Regions from separate parts of the Actinomadura sp. B10D3 genome, predicted to be linked through region 1. Evidence: riboswitches for the same ligand, from Rfam matches in the RefSeq annotation. Region 1 holds a riboswitch; the other holds the start of a gene.

Region 1 (10,041 bases):
TCTGGCCGCCTGGCGGCCGGACGGCCCGGGCTACGCGCTCGTCCTGTGCACCGGGTTCTGGGACCGCGCCGTCTTCGGCCGGGCCGCCCTCGCCGTCCTGCCGGGCGGGCTGCTGGCCTGGGAGGCGTTCACCGAGGAGGCCCGGCGCGACCGGCCGCACCTGCCCGCCGCGTGGTGCCTCGGCGCCGGGGAGCCCGCGTCGCTGCTGCCGGGCGGCTTCACCGTCCTCGAACAGGCCGACGACGCCGGCAAGCGGCGCTTCCTCGCCCGCGCCGGGAGCTAGTCCAGGTCGACGACGACCGGGGCGTGGTCGGACGGGCCCTTGCCTTTGCGGGCCTCCCGGTCGACGTAGGCGGACCCGACCCGCCTGGCGACGGCCTCGCTCGCGTAGAAGAGGTCGATGCGCATCCCCAGGTTCTTGTGGAACATCCCTGCCCGGTAATCCCAGTACGTGTAGGGGTGGGGGCCCTTCATGGGCGTCGGGACGACGTCGTGGAGGCCGAGGTCGCGCAGTTCGGCGAGTGCCTGCCGCTCGGCGGGCGTGACGTGGGTGGAGCCGACGAAGACGGCCGGGTCCCAGACGTCCTCGTCCGTGGGCGCGACGTTGTAGTCGCCGCACGCCACGAGCTGAGCGTCGTCGACCAGCTCGGCGCGCAGGGCGTCCCGGAGGGCGGCGAACCACGCGAGCTTATAGGCGTAGTGGGCCGACTCGGGGGTGCGGCCGTTCGGCGCGTACAGGGACCAGACCCGGACACCGCCGCACGTCGCGCCGACCGCGCGGGCCTCCGGGACGAGCGTGACGGGCTCGTCCAGCTTCATCTGGCCCTCGGCCTCGCCCTCGTAGGCGGGCTCCCCCGGGAAGCCGTTGGAGACGTCCTCGACGCCGACCCGGGAGAGGATCGCCACGCCGTTCCACCGGCCGTCCCCGTGCGCCGCGGTCTCGTAGCCGAGCTCCGCCACCTCGGCGGCGGGGAACTGGTCGGCGCGGCACTTGGTCTCCTGGAGGCAGACGACGTCCGGCCTCGTCTCGTCCAGCCAGGAAAGAAGGCGCGGAAGCCGTGCCTTGACCGAGTTCACGTTCCACGTGGCGAGGCGCATCCCTCCAGGGTGCCACCCGCCATCTGGCCGCAGGGCGTGAGCCGGACGGCCGGCGGGGATATCCTGGCTGCTTCCCTGTCCCCTGCCAGACGGCTTCACCCCTAGCCTGTGACCGGTAGATTGCGGGTCGGCCGCCTTTACACGGTTTTCACGCTGTGCTTAGCCCGGCCCTGGAACAGTGGTCACGTTCGTGGTGTCGTCGAACCCGTCGCGAGTGAGGAAACATGGCCGAGGATGACAAGCCCCGGGGCAAGCCGGCGGTCAAGGCGAAGATCCCGAGCGCCCAGAACATCCGCAGCCCGGAGTTCACCCCGCACGGCATCAGCGCGGGGCGCGGCAGCGGGCTGAACCGGCCGTCCGGGCTGACCGCCAAGGACGCCAAGAAGCGCCGGCTGAAGGTGATCGCCGGGGTCGTGGTCGCCGCACTGGCGATCTCCGGCGGCGTGTACTGGTGGGTGAACCGCCCCGATCCCGAGATCCAGGTGACCGGCAAGTTCGCCGCCGAGCCCAAGGTCGAGATCCCGACCAAGCTGGCGCCGACCAAGTCGCTCAAGGTGAGCACCCCGATCAAGGGGGCCGGCCCCGCGATCGCGGACGGCGACACCGTCTACGTCCAGTTCGCCACGTACAAGTGGGCGAAGGACAAGGACGAGGAGAACTCGCGGGTGAAGAGCTCCAGCGAGAAGGTCCGCTCGTCCTACGAGGAGGCCGCGCAGAACCCGCAGGGCGGCGGCCCCATGCACCTCGTCGTCGGCAAGAGCGGGCTGAAGAACATCGACAAGAGCCTCGTCGGCAAGACCGCCGGCAGCCGGCTCGTGCTGCAGCTGCCGCCGTCGAAGGAGCTCACCCAGCTGAGCCCGCAGCAGATCTCGGCCAAGGACGCGATCCTGTTCGTCATGGACATCCAGGCCGTCGTCCCGAAGAGCCAGCAGCCGCAGGGCACCGAGAAGAAGCTGGACGACAAGGCGCTGCCCAAGGTCGAGGACAAGGGCGCCGGCAAGGAGCCGAAGGTCACCGTCCCGGACAAGGGCGCGCCCGACAAGCTCCAGGTGAAGACACTCGTCGAGGGGTCCGGGCCCGCGCTCGCCAAGGGCGACGAGGCGGTCGTCAACTACACCGGCAAGATCTGGAAGACCGGCAAGAAGTTCGACTCCAGCTGGGACAACAAGCAGCCCGCGACGTTCCCGATCGGCAGCGGGCAGACCATCCCCGGCTTCGACAAGGGCCTCACCGGCGCGAAGGTCGGCAGCCGCGTGCTGCTCGTCCTGCCGCCGGAGGAGGGCTACGGCAAGAAGGGCAGCCCGCCCACCATCAAGGGCGACGACACCCTGGTGTTCGTCGTGGACATCCTCGCCAAGGTCTACAAGTAGGGCGCAAGGCGCGGACGCGAGAGCGGCGGGCACCCGGGACGGGTCCCCGCCGCTCGGCGTTTGACAAAGGCCGGCAGATGCGACATCCATCACGACAACCGGCGAGGCGCATTGCCCGTCCTTCTATTGGGAGGCCACGAGATGCGCATTGGGCGGCCGGCGCACGGATCCCCTCAGGTATCGTCGGTAACGCATTGATCACGGGGGGCTTGTGAGCGACAGCGAAAAGGTTCCGGAGGGCGAACGTCCCACCGGCACGGGCGAGGTGGAGCGGCTCGACACCGAGGCCGGAGCGCCGGCCGGCACCGACGGTCCGGCGACCGCGACGCTGACGGAGGACGCCGGAGCGGGCACCGGAGAATCCACCCACGACGCCGAATTCACCGGCGAGGGCGACATATCTCGGAACGGCGATAAGAACGCCGGAGAGGCGGGCGGGGCCGAATCGTCCGCGGCCGATAAGACCGGAACCGAAACGGCCGCCGAGGCCTCCGCCGAATCGCCCGCCGCCGGGGGCGCGGTCGAGACCTCCGGGTCCGGAACCTCCGCCGAGCAGGGCGCGGCCGCGGATACGACGGTGTCGGATGGTGTCGGCGAGGCGACGACGGGTGATACCAAGACCATGGCCGCCTCGCCCGAACGCGGAGCGCCGCCGCCGGGCGCCGGGTCCGGCCGCGGCGGAGGCGGCGCGGGCGGGGGCAAGGGTCCCCGGAAGGCGCGGAGCCGCAGATCGCGCTTCTTCCGCCGGGTGCTGTTCACGCTGCTCGGCCTCATCGGCTTCTGCGTCGTCGCGTTCGCCGTCGCCTACCTGTTCACGCCGGTGCCGTCGCCGCAGGAGCAGGCGATCGCGCAGGGCCCCACGTTCTACTACTCCGACGGCAAGACACCGATCGCGAAGACCGGCGTGAACCGCGACGCCGTCAAGCTCGACCGGATCCCCGAGAGCACCCGCGACGCGGTGATCGCGGCGGAGAACCGCAGCTTCTACGACGACCCGGGGGTGTCGGTCCAGGGCACCACGCGGGCGGTCTGGTCCACGGTCACCGGCCGGCAGCTGCAGGGCGGTTCGACGATCACCCAGCAGATGGTCCGCAACTACTACGGCGGCATCGGCAAGGAGCGCTCCGTCACCCGCAAGCTCAAGGAGGTCATGGTCTCCCTGAAGGTGGGGCGGGAGAAGTCCAAGGACTGGATCCTGGAGCAGTACCTCAACACCATCTTCTTCGGGCGCGACGCCTACGGGGTGCAGGCCGCCGCCCGCGCCTACTACGACAAGGACGTCTCGCAGCTGACGCCCGCGGAGGGCGCCTACCTCGCCGCCGCGATCCAGCAGCCGAGCAACTTCGCCGACCCGACCGGCCCCCAGCGGGTCTACGCCGAGCAGCGCTGGCGCGCGGTCGTCGGCAACATGGTCCGGGACGGCGCGCTCACCTCCGCCGAGGCCGCGTCCTTGAAGTTCCCCGTCCCGGTCAAGGCGAAGATCACCGACGTCCTCAAGGGCCAGAAGGGCTACATGGTCAACGTGGCCAAGAAGGAGCTCACCGAGCGCCGCGGCTACAGCGAGGACGAGATCAACCGGAGCGGCCTGAAGATCACCACGACGTTCGACAGGCGGCTGATGGACGCGTTGAAGCGGTCCGTCGCCCAGAACACCCCGCAGGGGATGAGCAAGAAGATCCGCACCGGGGCGGTGTCGGTCGACCCGTCCACCGGTCAGGTCCTCGCGTTCTACGGCGGCCGCGGCTACCTCGACGAGGCGCTGAGCAGCGCCTTCGGCGACTGGGCCCAGGCCGGGTCCGGGTTCAAGCCGATCGCGCTCGCCGCGGCGCTGGACGACGGCAGGTCGCTCAGCACCACCTATGACGGCAGCTCCCCGCAGTACTTCGCCGGCTCCGACATCCGCAACGACAGCAACGAGAGCTTCGGCATGGTGAACCTCGCCACCGCCACGCAGCACTCGATCAACACCGCGTACGTCAACCTCGGCCAGGACATCGGCAACGAGAAGATCGCCAGGATGGCGGAGAAGATGGGCATCCCGGCGTCGCAGATGAAGCCGGAGCAGCGGTCCGCCGCCACGTTCCCGCTCGGCATCGTGTCGCTGCACCCCGTCCAGCAGGCGGGCGTGTACTCCACGTTCGCGTCCGAGGGGCTGTACCGGGAGCCGTTCGTCGTCAAGTCCGTCACCGACAACGAGGACCACAAGCGCACCTTCACCGAGAAGGGCAAGCGGGCGTTCAGCCAGCAGAACGCGCGGGACGCCACGTACGCGATGCAGCGGGTCGTCCAGGGCGGCACCGGGACGAACGCGCAGCTGCCCGACGGCCGCGACGTCGCCGGCAAGACCGGCACGACCGACAAGGGCCGCGCGATCTGGTTCAACGGGTTCATTCCGCAGATGGCGACGACGGTCGCGATGTTCCGCAGCGACGGCAAGCCGCTGAACATCCCCGGCTACGGCGCGTACGGCGGGCAGCTCCCCGCGCAGATGTGGCGCTCGTACATGACCGACGCAGTGAACATCAAGAACTACGAGCCGGAGTCGTTCGGGTCCCCGTCGATGACGCCGGGCGGCGGCTACGACGGCCCGACGCGCGAGGCCCCGCCGGACGGCACGGAGCAGCCCGGGACCGACGATCCGACCCGGCCGCCGCCGGACACCGAGGAGCCCGAGATCCCGACGCCGCCGACCGGCATCCCGACCGGCATCCCGACCCCGCCCGGCGGGGGCGGCGACGGTGACGGCGGAGGCGACGGCGACGGTGACGGCGGCGGAGGGAACGGCGACGGCGGCGGGGGCGGGGGCGGCGACGGCCCGATCGGCGGCTTCCCCAGGAACTAGCGCCGGGTGCGGCGCACCGCCGCACCCGGGCCGCGCGTCAGTCGCAGGCCTTGCCGATGGTGGCCGGCGTGTCCCTCATCACGGCGTCGAGCCGAGACACGTCGCCGGTGCCGACGGCCGGCGCGGCTTCGCGGAGCTTGCCCGCCTCGGTCTTCAACGCCTTCTTCAGGGCGCCGTCGTCGGCCTGCTTCGCCAGGCCGTCGACCCGTCCGGCGAGCTGCTCGGTGGCCTGCCGCCACCGTGCCGGCTCCGCCGCCGGGATGCTCCTGACCTGGGTGACGTACTGCTGGAACGCCTTCTTGGTGTCGGTGCACACCTGGGCTGAGTTGCCGCCGCCCAGCGTCCCGCACCCGCCCAGCAGGCCGGACGCGCCGAGCGCCACCACGCCCCCGGCCACCGTCCGCACCACCCCGTACCGCATCGCACCCTCCCGTTTGCGCCCAGATCGGCCGCGTATATGATTCCGCACTAGGTCATGAGCGCCAGCGTCAAGCCCCGGCTTGCTGGCCGGCAACCCTTCGTCCGCGATGGGGTGCCCCGGGTGAGGACCTGGCCGGACGCACGACCGCGTCCCGGCAAGCGCGGACCCCGCCGGTTCTCCCGGGGTCCCTGACCCGAAGGGTTCCGGTATGCCCACGCTGCTCGCAGACTCCCCCATCGCCACCCCTGCTGTGACGCCGTCCGAGGGGGTCCGGGTTCGCCCCGTTCCCCGCGTCATCGGGGCGGACGTCCCGGTTCCGGTGCGGGACGGCGGACAGGTCCCCTACGCCAACTTCGACTACGCGGCGAGCGCGCCCTGCCTGGAGGCGGTGCACGAGGCCGTCACCCGTGCGCTGCCGTACTACAGCAGCGTCCACCGCGGGGCGGGCTACGCGTCCCAGGTCACGACCCGCGCCTACGAGGAGGCGCGGGAGACCGTCCGGTCGTTCCTCGGGGCGTGGCGGCGCTCGGCCGTCGTGTTCACCCGGAACACGACCGACGCGATGAACCTGCTCGCCCGCGCCGTCCCCGCCGGGACGAGCGTCGTCGTGTTCGAGACCGAGCACCACGCGTCGCTGCTGCCGTGGAAGCGCGCGGTGCGCCTCGCCGCGCCCGCCACGCCCGCCGAGGCCATCTCCGCCGCCGAGCGCGCCCTGCGCGGCTGCCCGGTCGGGTCGCGGCTGCTCGTCGTCACGGCCGCGTCGAACGTCACCGGCGAACTGTGGCCGATCGAGGAGCTGGCGCGCGTCGCGCACCGCAACGGCGCCCGCATCGCCGTCGACGCCGCCCAGCTCGTCCCGCACCGCCCGCTGGACATGGCGGCGCTCGGCCTCGACTACGTCGCGTTCTCCGGGCACAAGCTGTACGCGCCGTTCGGCGCGGGCGTGCTCGCCGGGCGCGCCGACTGGCTGCGCGCCGCCGAGCCGTACCTGAAGGGCGGCGGCGCGAGCGCCTCCGTCGGGACGGCGACGCGGTGGGCGCCGTCCGCCGAGCAGCGCCACGAGGCCGGGTCGCCGAACGTCCTCGGGGTCATCGCGCTCGCCGCCGCCTGCGAGACGCTGTCCGCCTCCTGGGAGGCGCTGGCCGCGCGCGAGGAGGCCCTGGTGGCGCGCCTGCGGTCCGGGCTGGCCGCGCTGCCGTCCGTCCGGGAGCTGTCCCTGTGGGGACCGCGCGCGCCGCGCGTCGGGATCGTGTCGTTCGTCGTGGACGGCTGGGACGCGCGCGACGTGGCGCTCACGCTGTCGGACGAGCACGGCATCGGCGTCCGGGACGGGAAGTTCTGCGCGCACCCGTTCGTCCGGCACCTGCTGGGCGGTGAGGACGGCTGCTCCGCGCCCGGCTCCGCCGTCCGCGCGAGCCTCGGCATCGGGACGACCGAGGAGCACGTCGACCGTCTCCTGACCGCCCTCGCCGGGCTGTCAGAGCGCTGACCTGCGATCTCTCCCGCGCAGTCAGATGATTATGCTCTTTGGTCCTGTTCGCCCATGTAGCGTAGGCAGTCGCGCGGGGACGAGCACGGAGGAAACAGGGGGGTGGCGACGGTGGCCGACGCGTGGCGACCCACGTCGGAACTGGAGCACCGACTGCAGGAGACCGTACGGGCCGGGGACCAGGAGAGCTACTTCCGCCTGCTCGCGGACAGTGAGCTCGTCGTACCCGTCCCGCCCGAGGCGGTGGACGGCGTCCTCTCGGGGGAGGCGCGGCCGTCCTGGCCCACCCAGGAGGAGGACGGCCGGGTCCACGTCCTGGTTTACACGTCGGCCTCGGCGATGCGCGCCTGCATGGGGCCGTCCTACCAGCACTTCATGACGGTCCGGTTCGGCGACATCGCGGAGACCTGGCCGGACTCCCGCTGGTGGCTCGCCATCGACGCGCCCGCCCACGGCGTCCGCACCGTCCTGCCCATCGAGGCGCGAATGCCGTCGTGGTTCGTGCGGCAGGTCGCCGAGGGCGACGGCCGGCCCCCGCAGGTCGGCCGCGTGTCCGCCCCGTGGGAGGAGCTCCGCGACCAGCACCGCGACCTGCCCCGCGAGGCGCCCCGCACCGAGTTCCAGCCGGCGAACGACGTCGAGCGCGACCTGCTGCGGGCCGCGTCCACCAACGACCACGACCTGTTCCTGCAGACGCTCGCCGACACCGAGGTGCTGCTGCCCGTCCCGGACGACCTCGACTTCTCGCTGCGTCCGGGCCGCCCCGGCTTCCCCTGGCAGACCAGGGAGGTCGACGGCTCCACCGTCGTCCCCGTCTTCACCTCGCCCGAGCGCCTCACCGAGGCCGCCCGCGCCGCCGGGACCGGCACCGAGTTCATCACGCTGCCGTTCACCGTCGTGCTGCGCTACTGGCCGAACCACGACTGGCTCCTCGCCATCAACTCCGGCTCCCCCGCCGGCGGCACCGTCCTCGCCCAGCAGCTCCCCGGCCTCGCCACCTGGGCCGACCAGCGCGCCGCCCAGCGCATGGCGGACCGCTTCGAACCGCAGAACGACGTCGAGCAGCGCCTCCTGGACGCCGCCCGCCGCCGCGACACCGACGGCTTCTTCAAGATCTTGCTCGGCGCCCAGGTCCTGGTGCCCACCGACGCCGACACCCCGTGGGGCATCGTCCCGGGCGACGCCGAGTTCCCGTGGCGGCCCGTCCCGGTCCACGGCCGCACGTCCATCCAGCTGTTCACGTCCCTGAAGTGGATGAACGATGCCATCGGCTCGTCCCGCTTCATCATGCCGAGCCTCCTGGAGATGGTCACCGCCTGGCCCGACACGAACTGGACGCTCGTCCTGAACCCGGGCACACCCATCGACGCGTCCATGCCGGGCGACCAGGTCCGCACGCTGCGCGGCCCGGCCACGCCGCCGTCCGCGTCCACCCCGCCGCCCCCGGAGGCGCCGGCGGTCCCCGTCGCTCCGGCCGTCCCCAGCACCGACCCCGCCCAGGCTGATGAACCGGCGCCCGCCGTACCAGGAGGCACCGGCCGCCACTCCGGCCCGTCCAGCGACCCGCAAGACCTGGCCGCGGCGCCGACGTCCGAAGCCCCCTCCGGCGCCCACGCCGCGCCCCGACCCCCTGCGCAACCCGAGGCCCCGAGCGAGGGCGGCACAGGCCCGTCCGCCCTTCCTCCCCAGCCCGCACCACGCGACCAGGAAGACGCCCCCGGGCAGCCCCCCGCTCCACAGAACGCTCCCCAGGAGCCGCAGCCCAGCGAGCCTTTCGCAAGCGCACCCAACGTCCCGCCCCAGGTCGCGCCTGCCGGGCAGGCAGACGCCCTCGGGCAGCACCACAGCCCGCAGGACGTCCCACCCCCGGTCACACCAAGCGCACCAGAAGAAACCCCGGGGCTTGATCCCGCCGCGCACGGCACTCCCCCAGGCGCCGCGCCCGCCAACGAGCCGACGCCATCCGGAATTGGCGCAAGCGCGCCCAACGTCCCGCCCCGGGTCGCTCCTGGCGCGCAAGGAGACACCCCCGGCCAGCAGCCCCCCGGCCCCCCGAACGTCCCCCAAGGGCCGCAGCCCAGCACTCCGTTCGCGAGCGGCGCAGGTGCGCCCCAACCCCCCGCGCCTGCAAGCGAGCCGAGCGGCAGCGGCATGGAGGCGCCCAACGTCCCGCCCCCGCCCACGCCAAGCGGACCGGAAGAAGCCCCGGGGGTCGTGCCGGCCAACGAGCCGATACCGACCGGAAGTGACATAAGCGCGCCCAACGTCCCGCCCCCTGTCGCGCCGGGCGGGCAAGCGGACGCCAGCGGCAGCGGCTTGGAGGCGCCCAACGTCCCGCCCCCGCCCACGCCAAGCGGACGGGAAGAAGCCCTCGCGCACCCGGCGGAGCCCACAGTTCCGGACGCCGGCGGTGAACAGGCGCCTGGCGCGACACCCGAGGCGGGCGGCCCTCGCCATGCGGAGGCGGCGGACGTCCCGCAAGGCCGGGCGTTGCGCGCCGTGGAAGAGCCCGAGCCGGCGTTCGAGCCGGGCAACCGGATCGACCAGGAGCTTTTCGACGCGGCGCAGAGCGGCGACTCGGACGCCTTCCTGCGGGTGCTGCTGAACGCGAACGTGCTCGTACCGATCCCCGGTGACGCGCCGCTCGAGATCACGCCGATGCAGCAGGAGTTCCGGTGGGACGCGGCGCTGCGGAGCGCGACGGCCGTGCAGGTGTTCACGTCGCTCGTGAGGCTGCGCGAGGTGCTGCCGGAATCCCGGTTCGTGTACGCGGACTTCCGGGAGCTGATCGGCGCGTGGCCCCGTGAAGACTGGACGATGC
Region 2 (10,041 bases), on a different contig from region 1:
CTACCGGCCCCGCAGCTTGTTGGACTACGCCGCACGCGCCCCGCCCACCGGCACACACCACCGGCACGGCCTGCGCTCGACCTCCGGACCCGAACCACCCGGCAGACCCACCAGCACCGCCCGCCGAGGGTGCACGAACTTCCACCCACGGCCACCACAAGAGCCGCAGTCCGCCTTGCCCGTTGCCTGCTGCTGCGTCATGCCGACCAACATCTGCCAGATTTCGGCCGGGACCCATTCCCAGGCGGTATCCCGCCACGGGATATACGCTCAGCGATGACGAGTCACGCGGAGGGAGACCCGATGTCGGGACGGGCGTCAGACCCGATCGCCATCCCCGCATCACTGTGGGACCACCCGCAGATGACCAAGGCCCTGACCTCCCGAGACATCCGCACCGTCTTCCACCTGTTGCGCCAGTACGCAGGCGCCAGCCAAACCCAGATCGCCATCGCCTGCGGCATGTCCCAAGGCAAGGTCAGCGAGACCATGAAGGGCACTCGCCAGGTCACCACCCTGGAAGTCTTCGAGCGCATCGCCGACGGCCTCCACATGCCCGACACCGCCCGCATAACCCTGGGCCTGGCACCACGACGGCGCCCGAGCACGCCAGCCGTCACCGTCCCCCGACCGCGGTCAGGCACTCAAACGACGCCCACACACGGCACGGCCGCCAAGGCGCCAGAGTCGACCGCCGCCGATGACATCTCTCGCTTGACCCGGTGGCTCACCGCCAGCGACACCACCGACGAGACGATCGAAGGACTCGCACGATCAACCTCGTCCCTGGCCACCGCGCACACACAAGTGCCGGCCAAACGGCTCCTCCCCCAAGTGCTGCACCTTCACCGCCGCACACAAAGCCTGCTAGAGAGCCGCCGCCCTCGGCCGCGCCACACCCGCGAACTACTACGCATCAACGCCGATCTACTCGCACACGCAGCCGTGATCTTCGGCGACGTCGACATGGACGCCCAGGCCGAGCAGTACGGAACCATCGCGCTCATGCTCGCCCGGGAGGCCGGAGCCAACGAGTCGTACGCCTGGTACGCCCAAGCCAAGACGGCCCGCTGGCAAGACCGCCTCATCGAAGCCGCCGACCTCTCCCGACAGGGCTACGAGGCCAGCCCGCACACGCCGATGAAGACACAACTCGCGTGGTACGAGGCCAACGCGGCCGCCATCGTCGGAGACAAGAACAGGGCACGTGAGGCCGTCACCCGCGCCGAACAGTCCGTCGAGACCCTCCACGACGGCACCGCGGATCTATCGGTCTGGTCCTTCCCCGGCGAGCGCCAGGCCCTCTTTGCCTTGTCCGTGGCCAACCGGACAGGCGATCCCGACGCCGCACTACGGGCCGCCGCGATGGCTGACACCGCGTGGGCGAACGGCGCCCCAGTCGCGCCAGCGATCTGGGCTCAGATCCGCGTCGGAACCGGAGTGGCGCATCTACTCAAAGGCGACCTCGAAGGCACCGCTGAACAACTCGCCGAGTTGCTGACGCTCGACCCCGGAATGCGCCTGACAACCGTCACGCGCTACCTAGCCGACCTGGACCGCCGCCTCAGCCATCCCCGCTACCGGGACATTCCTCTCGCAGTCCAACTACGACAGCAGATCCGCGACTTCAACGCCGCCGCCCTGACCGACGATCCCGATCTGGAGAGTTCATGAGCCCTCTGCCTACGCAGATGATCAACCGTTGGCAGAACCGCGAAGAACCCGGCCCCGGCCAGGGCACGATCTATTGGCACATCCTCCTCGGCGACCAACCCGAAGCCCGCAACACCGCCCAAACCGCTCGGAAGCGACTCGCCAGCTTCACCGGCCTTCACATGCCCCCACCCGAGTGGCTCCACATCACCACACTGGTAGTCGGCCCCACTGACGAGATCACCACCGAGCAGCAAGAAGACATGCTCACCGCAGCATCCAAACTACTCGCCAAACTCCCACCCATCGCCGTAACTCTCAGCCGAATCCTCTACCACCCCGAAGCGATTGCCGCAGAAGTCCGGCCCGTCGGCCCCTTGAGCCAGATCCGCAACGCCATCCAAACGGCCACCCTCCAAGTGACCGGCCGCGAAGGGCACACCGAGGGCCCCACGCAGTGGCTCCCACACATGACACTCGCCTACAGCGAAACCGACCAACCCGCCGAACCACTCATAACTGCGCTAGGCCGAGAACTCTCGCCCACCGAGTTCACGATCAACGCCGTAACCCTCGTCGACCAACAAGGCCCCGAACGCCTTTGGGACTGGCATCCCTTGGGATGTGTCCCTCTCGCCGGACGCCGTTCACGAGCCGACTCTTTTTGAGATCAGTTAGAGCGAGACTACAAGTAGCCCACCAAGGCCGCCATAATTGCTATGAGCAAAACGGGACCTACTGCAAGAAGAACCCTTGCCACCGCGGATTTCTTGGGTATGTTGAATTCGTCCAACAGGATTGAATTTGTTATTATCCATCCCAGGATTGGGTATGTTATAACAGCAAACATGGCCAATGTAACGAAAGTGACAGCTATATCGCCTGCCCACACTGGGAGCTTTGCGCCGTCTGCCGCATACAGTGATAGTGTTTCGCAAGCACCGAGAATGACCAGGGTGGCACCATAGAAGGATATTAGAAATAGCACAATGAGTGAATTCTTTTTCCGGGCACCATTAAGGCGGTCTCGTTGCGACCTAGAGCGCTCTAACATGTCCCGCATGTCTTGAATTCTGCGCTGCACTGTATAAGCATTTATCGAGTCTCCATGTGATTCAGCCTCGGCAACCAATCGCTCGGCACTCGCTATATTCCTTTCCAACTCTCTAGAGGTCTCATCAATTTCATTCTTGAGTTCTTCCCCTTCCTTGAGAGGGCGACTAACCATGTTGCCCAATTCAAGAATCAGGGCAAGCATAATCACTGGAATCACCTGAGCAAGGAGTGTGGCGAAATCTTTGGACATCTTTCAACCTTTATGCTCTCGTCCTCTGATGCTGCAACGTGGGTCGCTACACCTTAGCTTGGTGCCTCGTATCTGCTGCCGAATTGGGCTGTTTTGGATCAAGAGGCGGCGGCGCTTGGGCCGCTGGCGCGGCCCCGCGCCTGGCCGCCCGGAGCGTGCGGCGTGGGCGCCGGTCACCGGACGGCCGCGCCGGGCCGCGCATCGCGAAGCCTCCGCCCGTCCGCCAGCCGCCGGCGGTCACCGGGTCGCGCCGCCGTCCAGAGCTGGCGCAGGTCCAGCCGACGACGAGGCATCTCCGGTACAGGGACGTCGCCAACTGGACTGGAATGGCACAGGGCTCCCCCGACCCGATGTCTTGAGGATGGCGGCGGCCGGAACCTGTCAAGGGCGCCCTTCGGGCGTCACGCTGTGATGGCTTCGCCACCCTTGACAGAACCCGTCCGCCGCTAGGTACAGGTCTCGTCGGGTCGGGGGAGGAAGGTGGGGGAGAACGCCTATGGGCAGCGCAAGAAACCGCATGGCGGGCGGGTGCGGGTCAGCGCGCGGAACAATCACGGAACGGACGGCCCCGATCGTGCTGGGTGAGGCCGCCCGTTCGCAGGTCAGGGTCTAGCTACTCGTCTTCTTGGTCACTCCACCCCGCCGAGTGCAAGCGCCACACATCCCTGCCCGCGCCAGCCTCCCCATCCACCCCAACCCACCCTGACCAGGCCCAGGACGCTCAAACGCGCGATCTGGGACGTACCACCACTCAGCTCGTTGCTTGACCTCAGGCGGGAGGAAAATGTGGTGCGTGCTGCCACCACGCTGGCCAGACTTGCGGGCATGACTGAGAAGATCACCCGCATCAACCCCGAACTGCTGCATGAGACGCCCGGCTACCACCACATCACGGTGGTGGAGGCAGGGCGTACGGCCCACCTGGCTGGACAGTGCCCGCTCGATCGCAACGGTGACCTCGTCGGCGCCGGTTCCCTTGAGAAGCAGGTCGACCAGGTGATCGCGAACGCGCTCACCGCCCTGGCAGCGGTGAGCGCCCAGCCGCACCACGTGGTGCGGTCGGTGATCTACGTGCGAAGCGACGAAAGGGGCGACCTCGGAGCCGTATGGAGTCGGCTCACCGAGTCCGCCCTGGGTCCGGCCTTCACCACGGCGAGCACGCTCTTGGGCGTTTCCCAGCTGGGCTTCACCGGACAGCTCGTCGAGGTGGATCTCACCGTGGCGCTGCCTGACTGATTCCGAGCGACGCATCGAGCTGAGTAGCCAAGCCCACGAGCCGAGGCTCGCCGTCAGAAGCCACACGCTCATCAGTGATCAGGCCGACGGCGGCGAGCGCTTGCAGATCCCACATCAACCAAGACAGCCGCGCCACGGGGAGACAAACCCGGGATGGGCACGAAGCGGCCTCCGCTCTCGGGTCGAGGCGGTGGCGACTGCCATCGGAGTTGAGCCGGCCGTCTACGCGGCATAGCCCTTTCGCGTCGGCATCATGCCGCACATGGTGACACGGACCTGCTCTCAAGCCCACTTCTTAAGCAAAGAGGTCACAGGGGCGGGCACCCCGCGAACCGGTCTTCCGAGGCTGGTGCTACGGCCGGCATCCGTCCGTTGTTTGCCCACTCTTGGGCTTGAACCAGCCAGCGGCAGACAACTCAAGTCAGTCATTGAAAGCTTGCTGTCATTTAGTAAAGGCGGGACCAGGAAAAGCGCACGAGCCCATGGCTTGCGAAACGGACACCGGGGCGAGATCATGCGAAGAAACCGGGAGGTCTAGGGCGTGTGGTCGCAACTGGTGCTTGCCGTGTTCGGGCTCTTTGGTGTGGGGCTTATCGGATTGAGCGTGTCAACGGCTCGTTCGCTACCCGAGCGAGGCCGTCCGGAATCCATGAGCCTCTACATGCAGCACGTCTTCATGTGCTGCATGTTCTTCCTGGTCGGCGCCGCGTTTCTGGGCATGGCCATCGCCGCCCTCTTCGGCGGATTCTCCATCGAGGTGGCGGCTTGGCAGCAATTCGCCGCAGCCGGGCTGTGCGGTCTCGGGGTGATCGGAGTGAACCGCGTATGGAAAAGGCTACGCAAACGCTACTGGCGATAACACAGCCCCGTACGCAGGTTGAGCTCTGAGTGATACGTCGAATACGCAGGTATCGTGCATCTGGTCTGTTCATTTGCGGCCGCGACCGGTGGCGGCATCGTCGAAGGCGGCGCTTGAGGGCTTCAGCCGGGGCGCGGCCCGCGATCTGGCGCACCGGGGCATCACGGTCAACATCATCCAACCCGGGTTCATCGACACCGACGGGAACCCTGCCGACGGCCCGGCCTCATCCATGTTCCTTCCGACCACGGCGATGGGGCGGTACGGCAGGCCGGAGGAGATCGCCGCATGGCCGGCCGCGCAGTCGACGGCGTCCGACCACGGACGGCGGCCCCCCACAGTCCAGACCCTCGTGATCGTCTGCGCATGATCAGGTTGGCTGTCCACGGCCCGTAGCTTCTTGGGGCAGTGTTCCAGGGTGGGCGCGTGTGGGGTCAGTCGCTGGGGTGGACGGCGGTGTTCTGGCAGGCGGTCAGGTACCAGTGGTCGTCTTCCTTGGCCATGACGAACAGTGGTGTGCCGACTTCTTCGCCGTTGGCGGTCCGGTATGTCTGGAGGACCTTGACGGCTGCGACGTCGGGACGGACGAACAAGACGTGTTCCACCTCGAAGGTGACCGTCGTCCCGCGCATGGCGCCGGGGAGGACCTGGTGGGTGAAGGCGGAGATCGCGTCGCGTCCGTAGAGGCGCTTGCCGCCGCCTGTCGTCCAGATGGCGTCGGCTCGGAACAGGGCGGCGAACTCGTCCGGTAGCTCGTTGTTCTGGGAGTGCTCGACCGTGGCGACGACCTGCTTGATCGCCTCGATGTCGACGTCCGGTGCGCTCATAAGTTCAGCGTCCATCCTCAAGGAAGCTTGAGGTCAAGCGCGGCGCCGCGTCCTCGAAAGCCGACTAGGTTGTCCGGATGACGCTCGCATATACCTTCTCGGCTGTGGCGGGGCTTATGGCCGCCGTTTGCCTCTTGCAGGTCATCACCGGTCGTGAAGTCGTCAGGCTTTCGCGGACGAGGCATCCACCTGGACGGGTGAGGCTCATGTACGTCGGCCCGACGCTGATCGGGGCCGGTGGCGCGCTCCTGGCCGCGGGCCTGGCCGTCGGCGTGGGGATGGGACTGCTCTGGGGCGGGCTCATCCTGACGCTGGCCACGACGGCGCGGGGCCGGCGCTCCTGACCTGGGTCGAGCCGACCCCGCAGGGTGGGCTCCCGACGCTGGATATGTCGGAGCCGGGGAAGCTGAAGTGGTCGAGCGTCTTCATGCCCGCGGGGAAGAGGGCGAGGACGGCCAGCGCCGACGCCGGGTAGCAGAGGGTGCGGGCCCAGGTCGGGGATCTTCTGCCGGCCGCGAGGACGGCCACGGCGAGGACCGCGGCCAGGGCCGCCCCCGCGAGGACGGCGACGGGGAGCCAGGCGCCGTAGCCGTGGCTCCACTGGGCGGCGCGGCCGTGGAGGCAGTCGAGTTCGCGGGCCCGGTCGGCGCGGGCCTGCAAGGCGGACATGGCCCAGAGTCCGAGGAGGCACGAACAGGTGAGGGTGGGAGCGAGGGCGCCGAGCGCCCCCCACGTCGTTCGCCGGGGCATGGCAGGGAGCTTAGGCGGGCCCGGGGTGGGGCCGGGCCCGCCGGAACGCCGTCAGCCGCCGGCCACCGCGGGGATGATGGAGATCTGGGCGCCCTCGGGCGTGGGGGTGTCCAGGCCGTCGGCGAAGCGGACGTCCTCGTCGCCCACGTAGACGTTGACGAAGCGGCGGATCTTGCCGGAGTCGTCGAGGATGCGGGCGGAGATGCCGGAGTAGCTGGCCTCCAGGTCGGCGACGACGGCGCGGAGGGTGGCGCCCTCGGCCTTGACCTCGGCCTCGCCGCCGGTGTAGGTCCGCAGGATCGTCGGGATACGGACGGACACGCTGCTCATGCTGCTCCTTCGTTCTCAGGCGAGGTTCGCGGCGCGGAACGCCTCGAGGGACGGGGCGATGTTCGCGGACGGGGCGACGACGGGTGCGACGGCGTCCAGGGTCTTGAGGCCGTCCCCGGAGTTGATGATCACGGTTTCGGCGGACGGGTCGAGGGTGCCGGCCTCGATGAGCTTGCGAAGCGTCGCCACGGTGACGCCGCCGGCGGTCTCGCCGAAGATCCCCTCGGTGCGGGCCAGGAGGCGGATGCCCTCGACGACCTCGGCGTCGGTGACGTCCTCGACGGCGCCGCCGGTGCGGCGGGCGACGTCCAGGACGTACGGGCCGTCGGCGGGGTTGCCGATGGCGAGGGACTTGGCGATCGTGTCGGGCTTCACCGGGCGGACGACGTCGTGCCCGGCCTTGAACGCGGCGGCGACCGGGTCGCAGCCCGCGGCCTGGGCGCCGAACACTCGGTACGGCCTGTCCTCGACCAGGCCGAGCTTGATCAGCTCCTGGAAGGCCTTGTCGATCTTGGTGAGCTGGGAGCCGGACGCGACCGGGACGACGATCTGGTCCGGCAGCCGCCAGCCGAGCTGCTCGGCGATCTCGTAGCCGAGCGTCTTGGAGCCCTCGGCGTAGTAGGGCCGGACGTTGACGTTCACGAACGCCCAGTCGTCCTGCTCGCCGGCGATCTCGGACGCGAGCCGGTTCACGTCGTCGTAGTTGCCGTCGACCGTCACGAACGTCCCGCCGTACACGGCCGTCGTGATGATCTTCTGGGTCTCCAGGTTGGACGGGACGAACACCGCGCTGCGGATCCCGGCGCGGGCCGCCGCGGCGGCGACGGCGTTGGCGAGGTTCCCGGTGGACGGGCAGGCCAGCACCTTGAAGCCCAGCTCGCGGGCGGCGGCGAGCGCGACGGCGACGACGCGGTCCTTGAACGAGTGGGTCGGGTTGCCGCTGTCGTCCTTCACCCACAGGCTCTGCAGGCCGAGGCTCTCGGCGAGGTTGTCGGCGCGGACGAGCCGGGTCAGGCCGGGCTCGGTGTTGGGCGTCTCGGCGACCGCGGACGGGACGGGCAGCAGCCCGCGGTACCGCCAGATGTTGCGCGGACCGGACTCGATGCCCGCGCGGGTGACGCCGCTGAAGTCGTAGGCGATCTCCAGGGGGCCGAAACACTCCTCGCAGGCGTAGAAGGGCCCGAGATCGCGAGTGGAGCCGCATTCGCGGCAGACGAGGGCGGTTGCCGGTCCGAGGTCTGTGGCAGGCGTGAGTGCCATGAGGGCGAGGCCTTTCTCCCCATCTTTCCTGCGCCACCTTGGTCGCAGGCCGGAGTTGGCACCATCTCCCGGCCGGCCTCGCAGGATCGCGAGTGCGCCTCAGCCGGGTGGTTGCCGGGGCTTCACAGGGCCGGTCCCTCCACCCCTCTGGATGAGCGGTATTCAGTTGTCGAGAACCGCGAGCGGTTTGAACTCGTATGCGTGACTTTACATGAACTGACCGGATGCCAGACAGGTGGGTCCGCCGATTGAGACGTTACCCGGGCGAGTTCTTGATCACGCGGCCGGGCTCCGGCGGGACGGTCCGCTGCGTGGGGTCGAGGAACACGTGCCGGACGACCGGGAGCCGTTCCCGGAGCCTCCGGTCGATCTCGCCGGCGACGTCCTCGGCCTGGTCGGCGCTGATGGCGTCCGAGAAGTGGACCTTGGCGGCGACGAGGAGCTGCTCGGGGCCGAAGTGCATGGTGAGCAGCTCGTCCACGCCGGTCACGCCGGGCGCGCCGAGGATCTCCGCGCGGATCTCGCGCTGCGCCGCGGGGTCGGCGGCCTGGCCGATGAGCAGGCGCACGCTCTCGTGGCCGATCGAGAACGCGAGGACGACGAGCAGGACGCCGATGAGGACGGACGCGAGCCCGTCCCAGAAGTCCGAGCCGGTGATCTGCCGCAGCACCAGCCCGGCGGCGGCGAGCGCGAGGCCGATCATCGCGGCGGTGTCCTCGAACAGCGCGGTCTTGAACGTCACGTCGGGCGACTTGCGGACGTGCTCCACGAGGTCGCGCCCGTTGTCGCGGGTCTCCTTGCGGGCCTGGTGGAAGGCGCGGACCCAGGACGTCCCCTCCAGCACCGCCGCGAGGGCGAGGACGGCGTAGGCGAGCCACACGGCCGTCCCCGTGCCGCCGTGGCCGGTCATGGTCAGGATGCCCTCGAAGATCGAGAAACCGGCGCCGGCCACGAAGATCCCGAACGCGGCGAGCAGCGACCACACGTACCGCTCGTTGCCGTATCCGAAGGGGTGGCGCCGGTCGGGGGGCCGTTCGCTGCGCCGCAGCGAGGCGAGGAGAAAGCCCTGGTTGAGGGTGTCCGCCACGGAGTGCGCGCCCTCCGCGAGCATCGCGCTGGACCCGGCCAGCAGGCCGGCGACCAGCTTGGTGATCGCAAGGATGAGGTTCGCGGCACCGGCGACGAGCACGGTCTTCGTCGTCTCGGACCTGCTCATGCCGCACGGTTACCCGGCGCTCCGCGGGCTAACCGGCGGCGGGGCGCGCGGTGACGCATGCCACGCGGGTCACTTTGAAGGGCCTCGGCCTCAACTGAGACCCTGCCGTCATGAGCCAAGTGCTGGTGGCATCGAACCGGGGGCCGGTCTCGTTCTCGCTGTCGGAGGACGGGGAGCTCACCATGCGGCGCGGGGGCGGCGGGCTGGTGTCGGGGCTCGCCGCCGTCACGGGCGCGCCGCGCGACCCCGGGCCGCCGCGCCCGGCCGGCACGCACGCGGAACCGGCCGGCCGGGATCCGGACGTCCTCTGGGTGTGCGCGAGCCTCGGAGAGGCCGATCGGACGGCCGCTCGCCGGTCACCGGACGGCCGCCTGGACCTCGCGGGTTACGAGACCGGCGGCGCCGCGGTGCGGATGCTCGACATCCCCGAGGCGACGTTCCACCGTGCGTACAACGCCGTCGCCAACTCGACGCTGTGGTTCGTCCACCACCTTCTGTACGACACACCGCGCAGCCCGCATTTCGATGCTCGCTCACGGCGCGACTGGCAGTCCTACGAGGCGTACAACGCGGCCTTCGCGAACGCTCTCGCACGGGACGCCTC

The links. Region 1 has a riboswitch for S-adenosylmethionine ahead of ABGB11_RS26920 (aminotransferase class V-fold PLP-dependent enzyme). Riboswitches for the same ligand answer to the same signal wherever they lie in the genome.
Region 2: another riboswitch for S-adenosylmethionine. It lies ahead of thrC (threonine synthase); the one in region 1 lies ahead of ABGB11_RS26920 (aminotransferase class V-fold PLP-dependent enzyme).

What each region holds. Positions count from the first base shown of each region.
Region 1 covers NZ_JBDPLY010000020.1:52,521-62,561, reverse strand. Annotated here, with positions in the region: gene ABGB11_RS26945 (class I SAM-dependent methyltransferase) at 1-283, shown strand, start outside; gene ABGB11_RS26940 (exodeoxyribonuclease III) at 280-1,098, opposite strand; gene ABGB11_RS26935 (FKBP-type peptidyl-prolyl cis-trans isomerase) at 1,323-2,468, shown strand; gene ABGB11_RS26930 (transglycosylase domain-containing protein) at 2,680-5,310, shown strand; gene ABGB11_RS26925 (hypothetical protein) at 5,348-5,731, opposite strand; SAM riboswitch class IV at 5,782-5,898, shown strand; gene ABGB11_RS26920 (aminotransferase class V-fold PLP-dependent enzyme) at 5,940-7,220, shown strand; gene ABGB11_RS26915 (SseB family protein) at 7,323-10,041, shown strand, end outside.
Region 2 covers NZ_JBDPLY010000045.1:11,873-21,913, forward strand. Annotated here, with positions in the region: gene ABGB11_RS39750 (helix-turn-helix transcriptional regulator) at 364-1,674, shown strand; gene ABGB11_RS39755 (2'-5' RNA ligase family protein) at 1,671-2,321, shown strand; gene ABGB11_RS39760 (hypothetical protein) at 2,339-2,959, opposite strand; gene ABGB11_RS39765 (RidA family protein) at 3,785-4,195, shown strand; gene ABGB11_RS39770 (hypothetical protein) at 4,737-5,054, shown strand; gene ABGB11_RS39775 (SDR family oxidoreductase) at 5,143-5,424, shown strand; gene ABGB11_RS39780 (SgcJ/EcaC family oxidoreductase) at 5,489-5,881, opposite strand; gene ABGB11_RS39785 (hypothetical protein) at 6,182-6,631, opposite strand; gene ABGB11_RS39790 (MoaD/ThiS family protein) at 6,683-6,961, opposite strand; gene thrC (threonine synthase) at 6,977-8,221, opposite strand; SAM riboswitch class I at 8,238-8,379, opposite strand; gene ABGB11_RS39800 (cation diffusion facilitator family transporter) at 8,478-9,437, opposite strand; gene ABGB11_RS39805 (trehalose-6-phosphate synthase) at 9,548-10,041, shown strand, end outside.